One region of the Variovorax sp. PBL-E5 genome, then DNA from elsewhere that is predicted to be linked to it. Evidence: predicted binding sites of a transcription regulator. Region 1 holds the regulator's gene; the other holds the start of a gene.

The links. The regulator NrdR, encoded in region 1, represses ribonucleotide reductase genes. The targets are predictions, from matches to a motif close to CACNANATNTNGTG.
Region 2: the regulator NrdR is predicted to act here: its motif matches at 6,690-6,703, upstream of WDLP6_RS04600 (ribonucleoside-diphosphate reductase subunit alpha).

The regions. Positions count from the first base shown of each region.
Region 1 covers NZ_LR594671.1:2,310,811-2,319,883, forward strand. The annotation lists gene WDLP6_RS11275 (GspH/FimT family pseudopilin) at 1-340, shown strand, start outside; gene pilV (type IV pilus modification protein PilV) at 337-921, shown strand; gene WDLP6_RS11285 (PilW family protein) at 978-1,868, shown strand; gene WDLP6_RS11290 (pilus assembly PilX family protein) at 1,898-2,428, shown strand; gene WDLP6_RS11295 (pilus assembly protein) at 2,452-6,018, shown strand; gene WDLP6_RS11300 (type IV pilin protein) at 6,034-6,495, shown strand; gene nrdR (transcriptional regulator NrdR) at 6,496-6,939, opposite strand; gene glyA (serine hydroxymethyltransferase) at 6,955-8,199, opposite strand; ZMP/ZTP riboswitch at 8,241-8,367, opposite strand; gene WDLP6_RS11315 (lytic transglycosylase domain-containing protein) at 8,406-9,073, opposite strand, start outside.
Region 2 covers NZ_LR594671.1:938,680-947,752, reverse strand. The annotation lists gene ffh (signal recognition particle protein) at 39-1,424, opposite strand; gene WDLP6_RS04625 (cytochrome C assembly family protein) at 1,620-2,426, shown strand; gene WDLP6_RS04620 (PP0621 family protein) at 2,423-2,665, shown strand; gene WDLP6_RS04615 (sensor histidine kinase) at 2,677-4,368, shown strand; gene WDLP6_RS04610 (sigma-54-dependent transcriptional regulator) at 4,373-5,884, shown strand; gene ampD (1,6-anhydro-N-acetylmuramyl-L-alanine amidase AmpD) at 5,871-6,467, shown strand; gene WDLP6_RS04600 (ribonucleoside-diphosphate reductase subunit alpha) at 6,816-9,073, shown strand, end outside.

The DNA.
Region 1 (9,073 bases):
TAGCGCCGACGTCGATACGGCGGCCATGCCGTCGTGCAGCGCAGGCTCGGACTGGGCATCGGGATGGATCGTGTTCGCCGACCTGAACGCAGACGGCGCGTTCGACGCGAACGGCGGCGACATGCTCCTGCGTTCCCAGGGGACGCTCGCGCGCAGCGGATCCATCACGCAGAACCTGAACGTGGACCTCCAGTTTTTGCCGACAGGGCTCATGCGAACCGGCGCTTCCAATTTCCTGTTCCGTCCGGGCACCGGCGGTTCCACTTTCATGCGCCTGATCTGCCTCGGCATCGTCGGCCGCGCGCGCCTGGTCAACGACACCGCCTCCTGCTCGACATGACCGCATTCGCCCCCCGTCGCCCGGTGCGGTGCGCCGCACAGGGCGGCTCGACGCTGCTGGAAGTGCTGATCGCGATGCTCGTCCTGTCGTTCGGGCTCCTGGGCCTGGCCGGACTGACCGCGGCTTCACTGCGCTACGTGAAGATGGCGCAGTTCCAATCGATCGGCGTGCAGCTTGCGGCCGAGTTGGGTGAGCGCATGCGCGGCAATGTCGACGGTTTCGAGGCCGGGAGCTACATCAAGACGGACGCCTATTCGACCGCTGCGGTGACGATCCCGGCCTGCGCCTCCTCGCCCTGCAGCGCGGCCGATCTCGCGGCCATCGACCTTGCACAGTGGGCGCAGGAATTGCGCCGGCGTCTGCCCGGCGGCGACGGGTTCGTGCAGCGCGATGCCGTCAACCCGTTGGCGACCGACATCTGGATCCTGTGGAGCGATCCCGACGCGACGGTGGGCGCGGCCGACGACGCCAAGGCCAGCCTTTCCGTGGCCGGCGCGAACGACTGTCCCGCGGTCGCCGTCACCGGCCTTGCGGCCGGCACGGTGAAGCCGCGCTGCATGTACTACCGGATCACGTTGTGAATACTGTGCCTCGTCGGCGGCTTCAGCGCCAGGGTGGGCGAACCCTGCTCGAATTGATGATCAGCATCGCCCTTGGGCTCGTCGTGCTCGGCGCGCTGTTCGCGATCTACATCTCGACCCAAGTCAGCAGCCGCCAGGCCACGTCGGTGGCACGGATGGACGAGGACGCGGCGGTCGCGCTCTCGGTTATCGGTTTGCAGTTGCGCATGGCTGGTTTCAGTATTCCGAGGGTCTTCGCCGCACCGGGCGCGGCGACGGTCAATGGTGCTTCGGTGCCGACGCCGGACCGCAACTTCTCCGGCGCCGGCGTGCGCGCGTGCGACCGCGGCTTCGTCGATCCGACGGTGGATTTCGATCTGCTCGCCTGCGCGCCGGGAAGCACCGGCGCCGCGGCCCTCGCCATCCGCTTCGAGGGCGCCGACCCCGATGACATTCCCAGCGTTCAGGCCCTGCTTCCGCCTGCCCGGGACTGCCTGAATCAGGCCGTCGGGGCGAACGCGACGGGAGCGCTCGGCGTTCCCTACACGCTCATCGAATCGAGATACCAGGTGCGCATCGGCGCCAGGACTGGAACGCCCGAGCTGTATTGCGGCGGGAACGGCAGCAAGATTGCCTATCAGTCCCAGGCCATCCTTCAGTACGTGGAGGACATGACGGTCGGCTTCGGCATCGCCGACGACGGGCAAAGCAAGGCGGTCGAGCGATATGTCGACGACGCGGCGAGCGTCGAGGCCCTGCCGGGCTCGGTCGACCAGCGATGGTCGCGCGTCGTGTCGGTCAAGCTGTGCATCGTGCTGCGCAGCGGCGATCCGAGCCCCGACGCCGCGGGCAGCTACCTGGATTGCCGTGGCAAGGTCGCGCCTTCTTCGGACCACCTGATTCGGCGTGCCTACAGCAGCGTGTTCACGCTGCGGAACCGGGGCGGCTTTGCCGCGACGGCGCCATGACCCGCGCAACGACCGACCGAGGCTCGCGCATGCAGCGCGGAGTGGTTCTGATCATGTCCCTGGTCCTGCTCATCATCATCTCGCTGGTCGCCGTGCTGGCGGTCCAGCGTGCCACGTCCGAAGAACAGGTCTCGAAGGCGTTGAGAACCAACACTGTCGCCTTCCAGGCGGCCGAGGCCGCATTGCGCTATTGCGAAGACCAGATGCTCAAGTCCGGCGGCGTGCAGAGTGGCACGACGATCGTGCCGCCCAACCCCGACCCGCTCGATGGCACGAAGCCTTCGCTCTGGGCCGATCGGGCAAATTGGGAGCCGTCGGCCAACAAGGCGATACAGGTCGATGCAGCTCAAATCAATTCCAGCGACGCCGCGGCACGGGCCTTGCCGATGTTGCCCAGATGCATGGTCGAAAGCACCTCGCTGCAAGGGGAGTCGGCCAGACGCCCGGCCTTTCTCATCACGGCCGTCGGCTTCAGCGCGGATTTCCACACGACGGCCGGAAAGCCCGACGCGGGGGGTGAAGTCTGGCTGCAGTCCCTGGTGACGCCGGGCGACAAGTGAGAGCGAAAGGAAGGGAGGAGCGCATGAAGAAAAAACGCATCGCATGGACCGTGGCGGCCGTCCTGGTGACAGTCCGTGCGGAGGCTGCGATCTCGCAACTGCCCTTGGTGACGACGAACGTCACGGTGCCACCGAATCTGATGTTCACGCTGGACGATTCCGGATCGATGGACTTCGAATGCTTTCCGGATTCGATGTGCACCACGCCGGACGGCGTCGTGTACGCAGGCGTCGTTCCATGGGGCTTTGGCATTTTCAAGAACGCGGTCATCACCTATGACGGCAGCAGCCTGCTGGCGCGGCAAGCCCGGTCGACCAGGAACCCGCTCTACTACAACCCGGCCGTGACGTACCGGCCATGGCTCAAGTCCGACGGCACGCGCTTTCCCACTTATCCCGCCAATGCCGCACCCGTGGACCCTCGGGCGCCCGCCACGACGGTCGACCTCACCGGGCTTCCGAAGCTGATGACTGCGCGATGGTGCTCCGACCTGGCGAACTGCGTCGACAGCGAGCGTTCCGCTCCCATCGCGCAGTACTACACCCTCAAGGCCGGCGCAAGCGGCGACCTGCTCAGCGACTACCGCCAGAACTTGATCACCAACCTTCCGGGGTGGCCACAAACCTTTCCCAAGAACCCGAATCGTGTGGATTGCGTGTCCCCGACGTTGTGCACCTACGCCGAGGAAATCCAGAACTTCACGAACTGGTTCGTCTATGCGCGTTCGCGCCTGCGGGTGGCCATCGGCGGGACGTCCGAAGCATTCGCCCTGGTGCCTCCGAGCTACCGTGTCGGCTACGGAACGATCAATGAAGTCCCCACGCTTGTCGATGGCGTCAACAACAACGCCGTTCGCATGGGAGTGCGCCCGTTCATCGGCACGCCCAAGGACAACTTCTATGCGCAGCTCCAGAGCGCGGGCACGCAACCGAACGGCACGCCGCTTCGCCGTGCGATGGACGACGTCGGGCAGTACTTTTCGCGAACCGATGCCCAGTCGCCCTGGGCGAGCGATCCGTCCGTCGGAGAAAGCCCCGCGAACCATCTGAGTTGCCGGCGCGCCTACCACGTGTTGATGACCGACGGCTTGTGGAACAGCACCGCCGCCCAGACTGCCGGCGCCAACGCTGATGCGGACAACACGGTGGGCCCGCTGATCACGAGTGCCGACGGCAAGACGAGCTACCAATACCATCCGGCGCCGCCTTACGCGGGTCCCGGCGAGTCTTCGCTTGCCGACGTGGCGATGTATTACTGGAATCACGATCTGCGCCCTGACCTGCCGAACGACATGCCGGTGACCGGAAGCGACCCGGCTTTCTGGCAGCACATGGTCAACTACACCATTGCCTTCGGTGTGAACGGCAAGCTGCGCAACCCCGAGGACTTGCCGGCCCTCCAGGCCGGGACCGCGAGTTGGGGCACCGTCGGCGACGACAGTTCGAAGGTGGACGATCTCTGGCACGCCGCCATCAACAGCCGGGGGATTGCCAGGAGCGCGTCCAGCATCACCGACTACACCGCGGCGCTGACTTCGATCATCCAGGACATCCAGACCCGTGACAGCAGCGAGGCCGGCGTGGCCTTATCGAGTCGAAGCTATTCCAGCTCGACGCTCGAATATGTTCCGAGCTATCGTGCGACCGACTGGAACGGCGACGTCCAGGCAGTGAAACTCACCGATGGCAGCAACGTCTGGCTGGCGTCGCAGCAGCTTCCCGCAGCGTCCGCCCGCAATATCTTCACCTTCACGAACACGGCGACCAAGGGCGTGCCCTTCACGCTCTCTGCGCTCGATGCGGCTGGCATGACCTCGCAGCTCGATGCGAGCAATGCGTCGGCGCTGATTCCCTACCTGCGCGGAGATCGCACGGGGGAGGGCACCACGTTCAGAAAGCGCACGGGCGCGATCGGGGACATCGTGAATTCCTCGCCGGCCCTGGTGAAGGATCTCTTCGACGGCCAGTACGACTTCCTTGCCACTTCGACGCCGGGGCAGTCCAGCTATCAGCGCTTCATCAACGCCAAGAAGTTTCGCGAGGCCCAACTGTTCGTCGGCGCCAACGACGGCATGCTCCATGCGTTCGATGCGACCGATGGCATCGAATCTTTCGCGTTCATGCCGCGTGCCGTGCTCGGCACCGTCAAGCAGCTGGCCGATCCTGCCTACGCGCATCGCTTTTTCGTCGATGGGCCGCTGACCGAGACCGACGTCTACGATGGTTCGGCCTCCAAGTGGCGCAACCTCGTTCTCGGCGCAGGGGGAGCCGGCGCCAAGAACCTGTTCGCGATCAATGTGCCGGTTGCGGCCTTTCCCGCGAAAGGCGACCCGGTGCCGTTGACGCGCGCCCAATCCACACCCGGCGGCAGCGACATCCTGTGGGAGATCGATGCCACGAACCCGTCTTTTTCCGAACTCGGCTACGTGTTGCAAGCGCCGGCCGCCGGCATCCTGAAGGATGGCCGCTGGGTCGTCGTGATCGGCAATGGCTATGAAAGCGCAACCGGCCGGGCGCAGCTGTACCTGATCGATGCCATCACCGGATCGCGCTTGGCGGTCCTGGACACGGGCGTCGGCTCGCTCGCGGCGCCCAACGGCCTGGGCGGCGTGACCCTCGTTCGCGACGGCACGCAGCGCGTCGTGGCCGCCTATGCCGGCGACCTGGCGGGCAATCTGTGGAAGTTCGACCTGTCATCTCCCACGCCTTCCGAGTGGCGGGTGGCGTTCGGCGGACTGCCGTTCTTCAAGGCGGCGAACCGCCAGGGCCAGCCCGAGCCGATCACTGCCGCGCCAGCCTTCACGCGCCATCCGCTGGGCGGGACGATGCTTTTCGTCGGCACCGGCAAGCTCCAGGATGCGGGTGACCAGGACGTCCTGGCCGAGCGCAGCATCTACGGCGTATGGGACACGGTCGCCATCGGAACGCCTTCGAGCAATAGCGGCGACAGGATCACCGACAACGCGAGTCTGGTGACGCAGACCCTCTCCAACCTGGCGGTCGGCGGCGCGACGGGGCGCTACTTCGCGATCAGCAACAACCCGGTCGACTATGGCTCCGGCGCCAATGCACAGAAACGCGGTTGGCAGGTCCATTTGACGATCGCCGCGGGGCTGCGGTCGATTTCTGCGCCGCAAGTCGATGGCGGCCGCGTGATCATCGACACCATGGTCCCGGCCGCCACGGGGAACGGATGCGCGCCGGCATCTTTGGGGTCCTACACCTTTGTCGTGGATCCGTTCAGCGGGGCTCCGGGCCTCCCAGGACCGACCTTCGACACCAGCGGCGACGGCAAGCTCGACGGCGCGGACGACGCGACAGCCGCCGTGACGCTTTTCTCTACCACCGGCAAGCGAACGATCCTCCACTATTCAGGCTCGCTGATCGGCCTCGAAGGCGCGGGTACGGTTCGCTCCGAGGGCAATGGCTCGAGCAACGCAGGATCTGGCCGCAGCGGCTCGAGCAGCGCCGGGCCTGGCGGCAACGGCTCGAACACGGCCGGTCGCACGACCGAGGAGCAGAAGACCCAATTGCTCAAATCGCCCACCGGGCGGCAATGGCGGCAGATCATCACGCCGCCGTCGTATTGAAGACGAGGCCGCACGATGAAAACGTCTTTCGCGTCCCGGCACCGCGCGCTCGGCTTCACCCTGATCGAAGTCATGATCGTGGTCGCCATCGTGGCCATCCTCGCATCGATCGCACTGCCGAGCTACCTCGAGTCCATACGCAAATCGAGGCGTGCGGAAGCTCGGGCGCAGTTGATGGAAGCCATGCAGTACATGCAGCGCTTCTACAGTCAGAATGACAATTTCAAGAGGGCCGTCGGTACGGAAGCCGACATGGTGCTGCCTGATGCCCTGATGGTCGTGCCCAGGCAAGGTGCGCAGACTTACACGATCGACTTCGTGACAGGCACTTTGCAGCCCGGTTCGTTCACGCTTGCGGCCATTCCTGCCGGCGCGATGAAGGGCGACCGCTGCGGCACCTTGCAAATCAACAGCGCCGGGCGCCGGACCATCGTCGACGCAAGGCCTGGCGTGACGGCCGACGACTGCTGGCGCTGATCAGATATCCCTGAGCAGTTGCCGGAACTCGTCCACGTCCTCGAAGCTGCGATACACGGATGCGAAGCGCACGTAGGCCACCTTGTCCATGCGCTTGAGTTCGCGCATGACAAGTTCGCCGACCTTGGTGGACTCGATTTCGCGCAGGCCGCTCGCCAGCAGCTTCTGTTCGATCCGCAGCAGCGCGATGTCGATCTGCTCGATGGTCACCGGTCGCTTGCGCAGCGCCAGCATCATCGATGCGCGCACCTTGCCCGTGTCGAAATCGGCACGGCTGCCGTCCTTCTTGACCACGACGGGGAAGTTCACGTCGGGCCGCTCGTAGGTTGTAAAGCGCTTGTCGCAGGCACCGCACTGCCGCCGGCGCCGCACGAAGTCGCCATCTTCCGAGACGCGGGTCTCGACGACCTGCGTTTCGAGGTGACCGCAAAAAGGGCATTTCATGCGGCCGTCGCCAAATCAGAAGTAGACGGGGAAGCGGCTCGTCAATGCGTGGACCTTGTCGCGCACGCCGGCGATGTTGGCTGCGTCGCGCGGGTTCTCCAGCACATCGGCGATCAGGTTCGCGGTGGCGCGCGCCTCTTCGTCCTTGAAGCCGCGGGTCGTCATCGCCGGGGTGCCGATGCGCACGCCGCTGGTGACCATCGGCTTTTCCGGATCGTTCGGGATCGCGTTCTTGTTGATCGTCATGTGGGCGCTGCCCAGTACGGCTTCGGCCTCCTTGCCGGTGATGCCCTTGGCGCGCAGGTCGACCAGCATGACATGGCTCTCGGTGCGGCCGCTCACGATGCGCAGGCCGCGTTCGGTGAGCGTCTCGGCGACGATCCGGGCGTTCTTGACCACCTGCTGCTGGTAGGCCTTGAATTCCGGCGAGAGCGCTTCCTTGAAGGCCACGGCCTTGGCCGCGATCACGTGCATCAGAGGGCCGCCTTGCAGGCCGGGGAAGATGGCGCTGTTGATCGCCTTCTCGTGTTGCGACTTCATCAGGATGATGCCCCCGCGCGGACCGCGCAGGCTCTTGTGGGTGGTCGAGGTCACCACGTCCGCATGCGGCACCGGATTGGGATATTCGCCCGCTGCGACCAGGCCTGCGTAGTGCGCGATGTCGACCATGAAGATCGCGCCGACGTCCCTGGCCACCTTGGCGAAGCGTTCGAAATCGATGCGCAGCGAATAGGCCGAGGCGCCCGCGATGATCAGCTTGGGCATGGCGTCACGGGCTTTGCGCTCCATCGCGTCGTAGTCGATCTCTTCCTTGGCGTCGAGACCATAGCTCACGACGTTGAACCATTTGCCGCTCATGTTGAGCGGCATGCCGTGCGTCAGGTGACCGCCCTCGGCCAGGCTCATGCCCATGATGGTGTCGCCGGGCTTCAGGAAGGCCAGCATCACGGCCTCGTTGGCCGAGGCGCCGCAATGCGCCTGGACGTTGGCGGCCTCGGCGCCGAACAGCTGCTTGACGCGGTCGATGGCCAACTGTTCGGCCACGTCGACGTGCTCGCAGCCGCCGTAGTAGCGCTTGCCCGGGTAGCCCTCGGCGTATTTGTTGGTGAGCTGGGAGCCCTGTGCGGCCATCACCGCCGGCGATGCGTAGTTTTCGCTCGCGATCAGCTCGATATGGTGTTCCTGCCTGGCGTTTTCGGCCTGGATGGCAGCCCAGATTTCGGGGTCGGTCTGTTCGACCAGGATGTTGCGGTTGTACATGGCAGTCCTTTGAGACGATGGTCCTTGTTCTTCAACCAAACAAGGGCTGCCCAGGCGAACGGCGGAACGCCTGCGCGGGATCGCGGGCGGCACGCTTCCCAGTGGTAGTCCACGTCAGCGCAATGCACCTGAAGAGGGTTGCGCCTATCGCCAGTCGCGTGCCGGCCGAGTGTAGCTGACGACAGTGGCCGCCGTCCCGAAAAGGCCTACAGATTCGACAGCAGCGCCACGTTCTGAGTGTTATTCGTCTCCGGCTTGGCGGGCGCCACCACCGGGAGCGGCTGCGTGCGCATGGCCGGCGGCGTCGGCACCGTCGAAGGCGCGCGGCCGTTGACGACCTGGCGCAGGCGCTCCTGCTCGGCGAGCACTTTGCCCGCATAGCCGCCGTCGTCCGTGAGGTTGGCGGCGCCGACGTAATACTTGAGACCCCCCTCGAGAGAGCCGGCGCGCGCGATGCATTCCTGCAGCACCTTGACCCCGACACGCATGTTGGTGACGGGATCGAAGGCGGTGAGCGTGCCGCCGGCACTTTCGTACTTGTCGCCGTGCACGCGGGTCATGACCTGCATCAGGCCCTGGGCCCCGACCTGGCTCTGTGCGAACGGATTGAAGCTGGATTCGACTGCCATGATGGCGAGGATCACCGTCGGATCGAGCTTCGTGCGCTTGCCGAGATCGAACGCCTCGGCCACCAGCACGCTCAGCGGTTCCACGGCCACCCGGTATTTCTTGCTCAGCCAATAGGCGACTGCGGCTTGCTGCCGGGGCAGGTCCAGCGGGCTGGCTGCCGTGGTCCGTTCGATGGCGGTGGGTTCGAGTTCGAGGGCGCTCGCCTCGGGTGCCGGCTTGCGAGACTGGAGCCAGCCCATCAATT
Region 2 (9,073 bases), 1.4 Mb from region 1:
AAGCCCGCTCTGCGGGCTTTTTCTATTGGCGCTCGAGGTCAGAACCTCGGCATTCCACCGCCGCCGCCCATGCCGGACATTCCCTTCATGCCGCCCATGCGCTTCATCATCTTCATGAGGCCGCCGCCCTTCATCTTCTTCATCATGCCCTGCATCTGCTCGAACTCGTTGAGCAGCCGGTTGACTTCCTGAACCTGCACGCCGGCGCCCGCCGCGATACGGCGCTTGCGCGTGGCCTTGAGCAACTCGGGCTTGCGTCGCTCCAGCGGGGTCATGCTGTTGATGATGCCTTCCTTGCGGCGGATGTCGCGTTCCGCGCGGGTCATGTCGGCTTCGGTGGCCTTGGCGGCCATTTGCGCGGGCAGCTTGTCCATGATGCTGGAGAGGCCGCCCATCTGCTTCATCTGCTGCAGTTGCCCCAGGAAATCATTGAGATCGAAGCCGGCGCCGCTCTTGACCTTGGCCGCGAGCTTCTGCGCCGCCGCGACGTCGACACCCGCCGTGACCTGTTCGACCAGCGCCACGATGTCGCCCATGCCGAGGATGCGTCCGGCATGGCGCTCGGCGTCGAACACCTCCAGGCCGTCGATCTTCTCGCTCACGCCGGCGAACTTGATCGGCACGCCGGTGACCTGCCGCACCGACAGCGCCGCACCGCCGCGCGAATCGCCGTCGGTCTTGGTGAGGATGATGCCGGTCAGCGGCAGCGCGTCCTTGAAGGCCTTGGCGGTATTGATCGCATCCTGGCCCTGCATGGCATCGACCACGAACAGCGTCTCGACCGGATCGAGCGCAGCGTGCAGTTGCTGGATCTCGGTCATCAGGACTTCGTCGATCGCCAGCCGACCGGCCGTGTCGACCAGCAGCACGTCGAAGAAATGGCGCTTGGCATGGTCGAGCGCAGCGCGGGCGATGTCGAGCGGCTTCTGGTCGGGGCTGCTCGGAAACCATTCGGCGCCGGCCTGCTTCGTCACGGTCTTGAGCTGCTCAATGGCCGCGGGCCGGTAGACGTCGCCCGACACGGTCAGCACCTTCTTCTTGCGTTTTTCGATCAGATGCTTGGCCAGCTTGGCGGTGGTTGTGGTCTTGCCGGCGCCTTGCAAGCCCGCCATCAGGATCACCGCCGGCGGCTGCGCGGCCAGATTGATGTCCGCCACGCCTTCGCCCATGGTCGCGGCCAGCTCGCGGTTGACGATGCCGACCAGCGCCTGACCCGGTTTCAGGGAGCCCAGCACCTCCTGGCCGAGCGCCTTCTCCTTCACGCGGGCGACGAAATCGCGCACCACGGGCAGCGCGACGTCGGCCTCGAGCAAGGCCATGCGCACCTCGCGCAGCATGTCCTGCACGTTGCTCTCGGTGATGCGGGCCTGGCCGCTGACCTGCTTGACAAGGCGGGAGAATTTTTCGGAGAGAGCGGTGGCCATGGGATGCCTAGTTGCCCGTGCGGCGGGCGATGAATGATCGAAAGAGGAGCAACGCTTCAAGTATGTACCACCGGGTCTTCGCTCAGGGATGCCGCAGATCCGGCTCCGCCGGTCCGCAGGCATCGCCCCCGGCGAGGGGGAAGGCGAAGCGACACGCAGTGCGCGAAGCCTGGGGGAGTACATATACTCAACCGGATGATTTTAGCGATCCCCTCCCCGCTCGGCGTGGCGCTGGGCATCGCCACCGCCGCCGCCTATGGCATTGCCGCCGCTGTCTCCTCGGGACTCGCCCGTTCGTCCACGCGATCGATCCTGGTCGTGGCTTGGCTGCTGCACGCCTGCGCGCTGGGCTGGGGGCTTGCCGGCGGTATTCCGCGCTTCGGCTTCGCGCCGGCGATTTCCGTCACGGCCTGGCTCGTGCTGACGGTGTATGGCATCGAGAGCCGCATGTACCCGCAACTCACGGTGCGGCGCGTGCTGGCGGCGCTCGGCGCGGTCGCCGCATTGCTGGCGGCCGAGTTCCCGGGCACGCCGCTGCACGTGTCGGCCTCGCCCTGGTTGCCGCTGCATCTGGCGCTTGGCATCGCTTCGTATGGATTGTTCGGCGCTGCCGTGGTGCACGCCTGGCTGATCACGCGCACGGAAAAGCAGATCCGCCTGGCGACCGAGCCGCCAAGCGGCGTGCCCCTGTTGACGCTGGAACGGCTGACGTTCCGCTTCGTGACCGCCGGCTTCGTGCTGCTCTCGGCCACCTTGCTGGCCGGACTGTTGTTCGGCGAGACGCTCTATGGTGCATCGGCCCGGAACTGGAAGTGGGATCACAAGACCGTGTTCTCGGTGCTCGCATGGATCACCTTCGCGATCCTGCTGATTGGACGTACGCGCTTCGGCTGGCGCGGTCGGACCGCACGGCGAGTGCTCTACGCAGGCTCGGCGCTGCTGCTGCTGGCCTATGTGGGTTCGCGCTTCGTGCTCGAGGTCGTGCTGGCGCGCGGATCATGAAATTCCTTCTCGTCTTCGCCGTGGTCTTCGTGGCGATCTGGATCTGGCGCAAGAACCGGCGCGACGAAATGCGCGAACGCCAACCGCCGAAACGCGCGACACCCGCGGTCGCCGCGCCCCAGGCCATGCTGCGCTGCGCGCACTGCGGACTTCATCTGCCTGCGGCGGACGCCATCGGCGGACCGGGTGGCATCGCCTACTATTGCAGCGTTGCGCACCGACAGGCCGCTGGTCACTGAGACACCCCGCCATGGCCACCTTTCTCTGGTCGCGCGGCGAGCCGGCTACGGACTGGAGCCCGCTCGAGCACTTCCACCGGAAAAGCTCCGCGTTGCTGCGGCTGTGGCGCGGCTTCATGACCGCACGCTGCTTCGTCGCCGTGGTGCTGCTGCTGCTTCAGGCCGTGGCCTTCGCGCTGCGGCAGCCCCTGCAGATGGCGGCGGTGGGTTTGTCGACCGGCTACCTGGTCGCCACCCTGCTGGCCGCGCGCTATGCGCCGCTGCAACCTCCGATCCGCGGCTTCGGAGCAGCGTGGCTGGCCACCATCGGAATCGATCTGCTCGTCTTCACCGCGCTGCAGGTGCTGCAAGTGGGCAGCATCAACTACACGCCGCTGTTCGCCTTGCCGGTGCTGATGGGTGCGGTACTGGGCACCGAAATGGTCGGCCTCGGGACGACCGCTGCAGTGACGCTGCTGCTGCTGGGACACGCGGGATGGTTCTGGCTGTGGGAGGCAGCGGATGCGTCGCCGCGCTTCGTGCAGGCCGCGCTGACGGGCACCGGCCTGTTCGTCGTGGCCTTGCTCGCGCACGAGCTCGCGCGCCGGCTCGCGCGCGAGGAAGCGCTGGCGCAGCGCAACCGGAGCAACGCGCAGATGCATGCGCAGGTCAATGACCTGGTGATCGAGACGCTGAGCGAAGGTGTGCTGGTGATCGATGCGCAGGGCGATGTGCATGCCGCCAATCCCGCCGCCGATGCGATCCTCGGCCAGGGTCTCGCGGGGCTGTCGCTGCCGTTCGCGCTGAATGCCCACCCGGCCTGGAACGCACTCGCCGACCTCGCCCATCAAACCTTCGTGCGGCACACGCCGCAATCGAAGGAGACGCCGATCGCGCAGCCGCACGGTGCGGCGCGGGAAGTCCGCGTGCGCACCCGGCTGACACCGACCCGGGATCCCCAGGCCGAAAGCCTCTGCGTCATGTTCCTGCAGGACCTGCGCGAACTCGAGGCGCGCATCCGCACCGAGAAGCTGGCCGCCATGGGCCGCATGTCGGCGGCCGTCGCGCACGAGATCCGCAATCCGCTGGCCGCCATCACCCAGGCCAGCGCGCTCCTGGGCGAAGACCTGGTCGATCCCGCTCACCGCCAGCTGACGACGATGGTGCAGCAGAACGCGCAGCGCCTTTCGCGCATCGTGGACGACGTCCTCGATGTCGCGCGGGTGCGCCAGCAGCGCGTGCTGCCGCTCGGCGAGCAGGTGGCGCTCGACCCGACCGTGCGCGCACTGGCGGAAGAATGGATTCACCATGTGCAGCATCAGGGCGTGCGGCTGACGCTCGATGCGGGCCCGAGCGACGTGCGCTTCGATGTCGAGCATTTGCGTCGCATCCTCGTGAACCTGCTCGACAACGCCGCGCGCTATGCCAGCGACCGCGACGGCGCGATCCAGGTGGCGACCGGCTTCAACGCTGGCGGCCACGCCAGTCTGCAGATCTGGAGCGACGGCGCGCCGCTCGAGCCGGCGGTGCAGCGCCACTTGTTCGAGCCTTTCTTTTCCTCCGAAAGCCGTTCCAGCGGGCTCGGGCTTTTCCTGTGCCGCGAACTCTGCGAGCGTCATGGCGCAACGATCGGCTATGAACGCCGCGCCCTGACCGCGGCCGGGCCCGAAGGCAATGAATTCTTCATCACCTTCGCTGCGGCCGAAACGCGGCTGACACAATAGCGGCGTGAGCACCTCCCATCCGTCAGCGCCTCGTGCCGCCCAGATCCTGGTGGTCGACGACGAGCCCGATCTGCGCACGCTCTACGAACTCACGCTGCTGCGCGAGGGCTACGGCGTCGAGTCGGCGGGCAGCGTCTCGGAAGCCCGGCAGCAACTGGACGCGGGTCGCTTCGATGCCGTGATCACCGACATGCGGTTGCCCGACGGCCTCGGGCTCGAGATCCTGCAGCGCGTACAGCAGGAGCAGCGCGGCGAGCGATGCATCGTGATGACGGCCTACGGCTCAGCCGAGAACGCCGTCGAGGCGCTCAAGGCCGGCGCCTTCGACTACCTCACCAAGCCGGTCGACCTGAAGCAGTTCCGCGCCGTGGTGGCGTCGGCCGTGCAGACCCCGATACAGTCGGCGGCGGGCCGGCCGGTGCGTCCGACGGACGATGAAACGAAGACGGCGACAATCGGCAGCAGCGGCGTCGCGGCACTCGACCGGCTGGTCGGAGACTCCGAGGCGATGCGTCTGGTCAAGTCCCGCATTGCCAAGGTCGCGCGCGGCATGGCGCCGGTGCTGGTTCGCGGCGAATCCGGCACCGGCAAGGAACTCGCGGCCCGCGCCGTGCATGCCTGCAGCCAGCGCAGCGACGGGCCCTTCGTCGCCGTCAATTGCGGCGCCATCCCCGAGAACCTGCTCGAAGCCGAGTTCTTCGGCGCGCTGAAGGGTTCCTACACCGGCTCCTCGCAGGACCGCGACGGCTACTTCCAGGCCGCACGCGGGGGCACCTTGTTCCTCGACGAGATCGGCGACCTGCCGCTGGCCATGCAATCGAAATTGCTGCGCGCCATCCAGGAGCGCAGCGTGCGTCCGATCGGCTCGACCCAGGAAGACGCAGTCGACGTTCGCGTCGTGAGCGCCACGCACAAGGACCTGCACGCCGAAGTTCAGGCGGGGCGGTTTCGGCAGGATCTTTTCTATCGCCTCAACGTGATCGAGATCGCCGTGCCCGCGCTGCGCGAGCGCCGCGAGGACCTGCCCGCGCTCTGCCATGCGCTGCTCGAGCGCATCGCGCGGGATGCCCAGATGCCGGCACCGACGCTGTCGGCCGAAGTGCTCCAGCGCCTGACGGAGCATCCCTTGCATGGCAACGTCCGCGAACTCGAGAACCTGCTGCACCGCGCGGTGGCGCTGAGCGACGGCGACGTGCTTCACCTCGATTTCGTGGACAGCACGGCGGCGCCGATCGCGCTGGCATCCGAAGCGCCGGTTGCCGCGTCGAAGCCCGCCGAAGCCGCGCCGATTCCGGAAGCAAAGCCGCAGTCGGCCGTCCCGAACGATCTCCAGACCTACCTCGATCAGCAGGAGCGCGAGATCCTGGTCCGCGCACTGCAGGACAGCGGGTTCAACCGGACGGCAGCGGCAGCCCGGCTCGGCCTGAGTCTGAGACAGATCCGATACCGGATCGCCCGGCTGGGCATCGCGACACCGAACGGCGAAGAGCCGCATGGCGCCAATGCCGATGAGTGAAGCCGGCGCCGACCTCTGGCGCGCGGGTTGGTATCGCTTTGCCAGGCCGTTGCGTTCTCCGAATTTCGGACCACGGCCGGCCGGCGCGCAGATCGACCTGATCGTGCTGCATTCGATCAGCCTGCCGCCGGGCCGCTATGGCGGCGACGAAGTGCAGCAGCTCTTCACCAACCGGCTGGACTGGGATGCGCATCCCTACTTCGGCACGATTCGCGGCCTCGAGGTGTCGGCGCATTTCTATGTTCGGCGCAACGGCGAGCTGTGGCAGTTCGTGAGCTGCGACGACCGCGCATGGCACGCCGGCGCATCGTCGTGGCGCGGACGACCGAACTGCAACGACGATTCGATCGGCATCGAGCTCGAGGGACTGGAAGGCGAGGCTTTCGAGGACGCCCAGTACGAAACGCTCGCCAGCCTGTGCCCCGCGATCGCGCAGCGCCACGCGATCGCGTTCATCGCAGGCCACGAACACATCGCGGCGGGCCGGAAGCAAGATCCCGGCAGCGGCTTCGACTGGGCCCTTCTGCAGCGACAGCTCGGCTGGGATCGCGCGATGTTCCCCGATGGCATTCCGATGCGCTGAATTTTTTCAATCGCGCGGCTGCGGCTCATGCAGAACTGACGCGGCACGGCAACAGCCTTGGTGCGAAACCGAGAGTGCAGCAACCATGCGCCTTTCAGGTTCAAAAGCGCTGGAAACGACCGCATGTCGCGGCCTGCGCTACGGTGGTCCAGTATCGATGCGGTCTGCGTGACCACTGGGCCTATACCCACAATGTATTCATCCGTTGAAGTCGGTGAAAAACACTATATCTAGTGGGTTGTAGACCCCTCAGACCCTAGATATAGTGTGTACTGCCCCGCGCTCGAAGCCGGGGCCCCGGCTGTCTCGGCACCGCCGGCCCAACAAGAATTGCCAACCGAGGACTGAATGCAAACCGCCCTGAACACCCCATCCACCTCTCGCGCCGTTCCCTCGACGCCGCAAAATCGTGACGTCGCAGGCTCGACCGCCGGCAACGCGCTCGCGCACTACCAGATCATTCGCCGCAACGGCGCGGTCGTGCCCTTCGAGCCCAACAAGATCGCGATCGCCATGATGAAGGCCTTTCTTGCCGTGCACGGCACGCAGGGTGCGGCCTCGGCAAGCGTTCGCGAAACGGTCGATACCCTGACCCAGGCCGTGGTGCGCGCGATGGTCCGTTCGCGTCCGGGCGGCGGCACCTTCCACATCGAGGACGTGCAGGATCAGGTCGAGCTCGGCCTGATGCGCGGCGGCCACCACGAGATCGCCCGCGCCTACGTGCTGTACCGCGAACGCCGTTCGCAGGAACGCTCGAAGGCAGGCGAGCAACATGCGCAGGCGGCAGCGCCCACGCTGCACGTGCTGGACCGCGGCGAACGCGTCGCGCTTGACCTCAACGAACTCCGTGGCCTGATCGAGTCCGCCTGCGAAGGCCTGGGCGACAGCATCACGGCCGCGCCGATCCAGGCCGAGACGATGCGCAATCTCTACGACGGCGTGCCGCTCGACGAGGTCTACAAGGCCTCGATCCTCGCCGCCCGCACGCTGATCGAGAAGGATCCCGACTACACCTTCGCCACCGCTCGCCTGCTCCTGCACACGATCTTCAAGGAGATCATCGGCCGGGAGGTGATGCCCGCAGAACGCGCGCAGGCCTATGCCGACTACTTCCCGCAGTTCATCAAGAAGGGCGTCGACAACGAACTGCTCGACGAGAAGCTGCTGCAGTACGACCTGAACCGCCTGGGTGCCGCGCTCAAGCCCGAACGCGATCTGCAGTTCGACTACCTCGGCCTGCAGACGCTCTACGACCGCTACTTCCTGCACGTGCGCAAGACCCGCATCGAACTGCCGCAGGCTTTCTTCATGCGCGTCTCGATGGGTCTCGCCCTGAACGAGATCGACCGCGAAGCGCGCGCGATCGAGTTCTACGAAGTGCTCTCGTCCTTCGACTTCATGTCGAGCACGCCGACGCTCTTCAACAGCGGCACCCTGCGCTCGCAGCTGTCGAGCTGCTACCTGACCACGGTGCCGGATGACCTCGACGGCATCTACGAGTCGATCAAGGAAAACGCGCTGCTGTCCAAGTTCGCCGGCGGCCTGGGCAACGACTGGACGCGCGTGCGTGCGCTCGGCAGCCACATCAAGGGCACCAACGGCGAATCGCAGGGCGTCGTTCCCTTCCTCAAAGTCGTGAACGACACGGCCGTGGCGGTCAACCAGGGCGGCAAGCGCAAGGGCGCGGTCTGCACCTACCTGGAAAGCTGGCATCTCGACATCGAGGAATTCCTCGAACTGCGCAAGAACACCGGCGACGACCGCCGCCGCACCCACGACATGAACACGGCGAACTGGATCCCCGATCTGTTCATGCGCCGCGTGATGGAGAAGGGCAACTGGACGCTGTTCTCGCCCTCCAACGTGCCCGACCTGCACGACAAGTTCGGCATCGACTTCGAAACCGCCTACGTCGCCTACGAAGAAAAGGCTGCGCGCGGCGAGATCAAACCGAGCCGCACGGTCCAGGCGACCGACCTGTGGCGCAAGATGCTCACGATGCTGTTCGAGACCGGGCATCCGTGGATCACGTTCAAGGACGCCTGCAACGTGCGCTCGCCCCAGCAGCACGCCGGCGTGGTCCATTCCTCGAACCTGTGCACGGAGATCACGCTCAACACCAGCGACACCGAAACCGCGGTCTGCAACCTCGGCTCGGTCAACCTGCTGCAGCACCTGAAGGACGGCGCGGTCGACCAGGAAAAGCTCAAGCGAACGATTTCGACCGCGATGCGCATGCTCGACAACGTGATCGACATCAACTACTACGCGGTCAAGAAAGCGCGCGATTCCAACCTGCGCCACCGCCCGGTCGGCCTCGGCGTGATGGGTTTCCAGGACGCGTTGTACGAGTTGCGCATCCCCTACGCCTCGCAGGAGGCGGTGCAGTTCGCCGACGAATCGATGGAAGCGATCTGCTACCACGCCTACTGGGCCTCGACCGATCTGGCCCGCGAACGCGGCAAGTACTCGAGCTACAAGGGTTCGCTGTGGGACAAGGGAATCCTGCCTCCCGACACGCTCGACCTGCTGGAGAAGGCGCGCGGCGGCTATGTCGAGGTGGACCGCTCGTCCACGCTCGACTGGAATGCGCTGCGCCAGAAGAT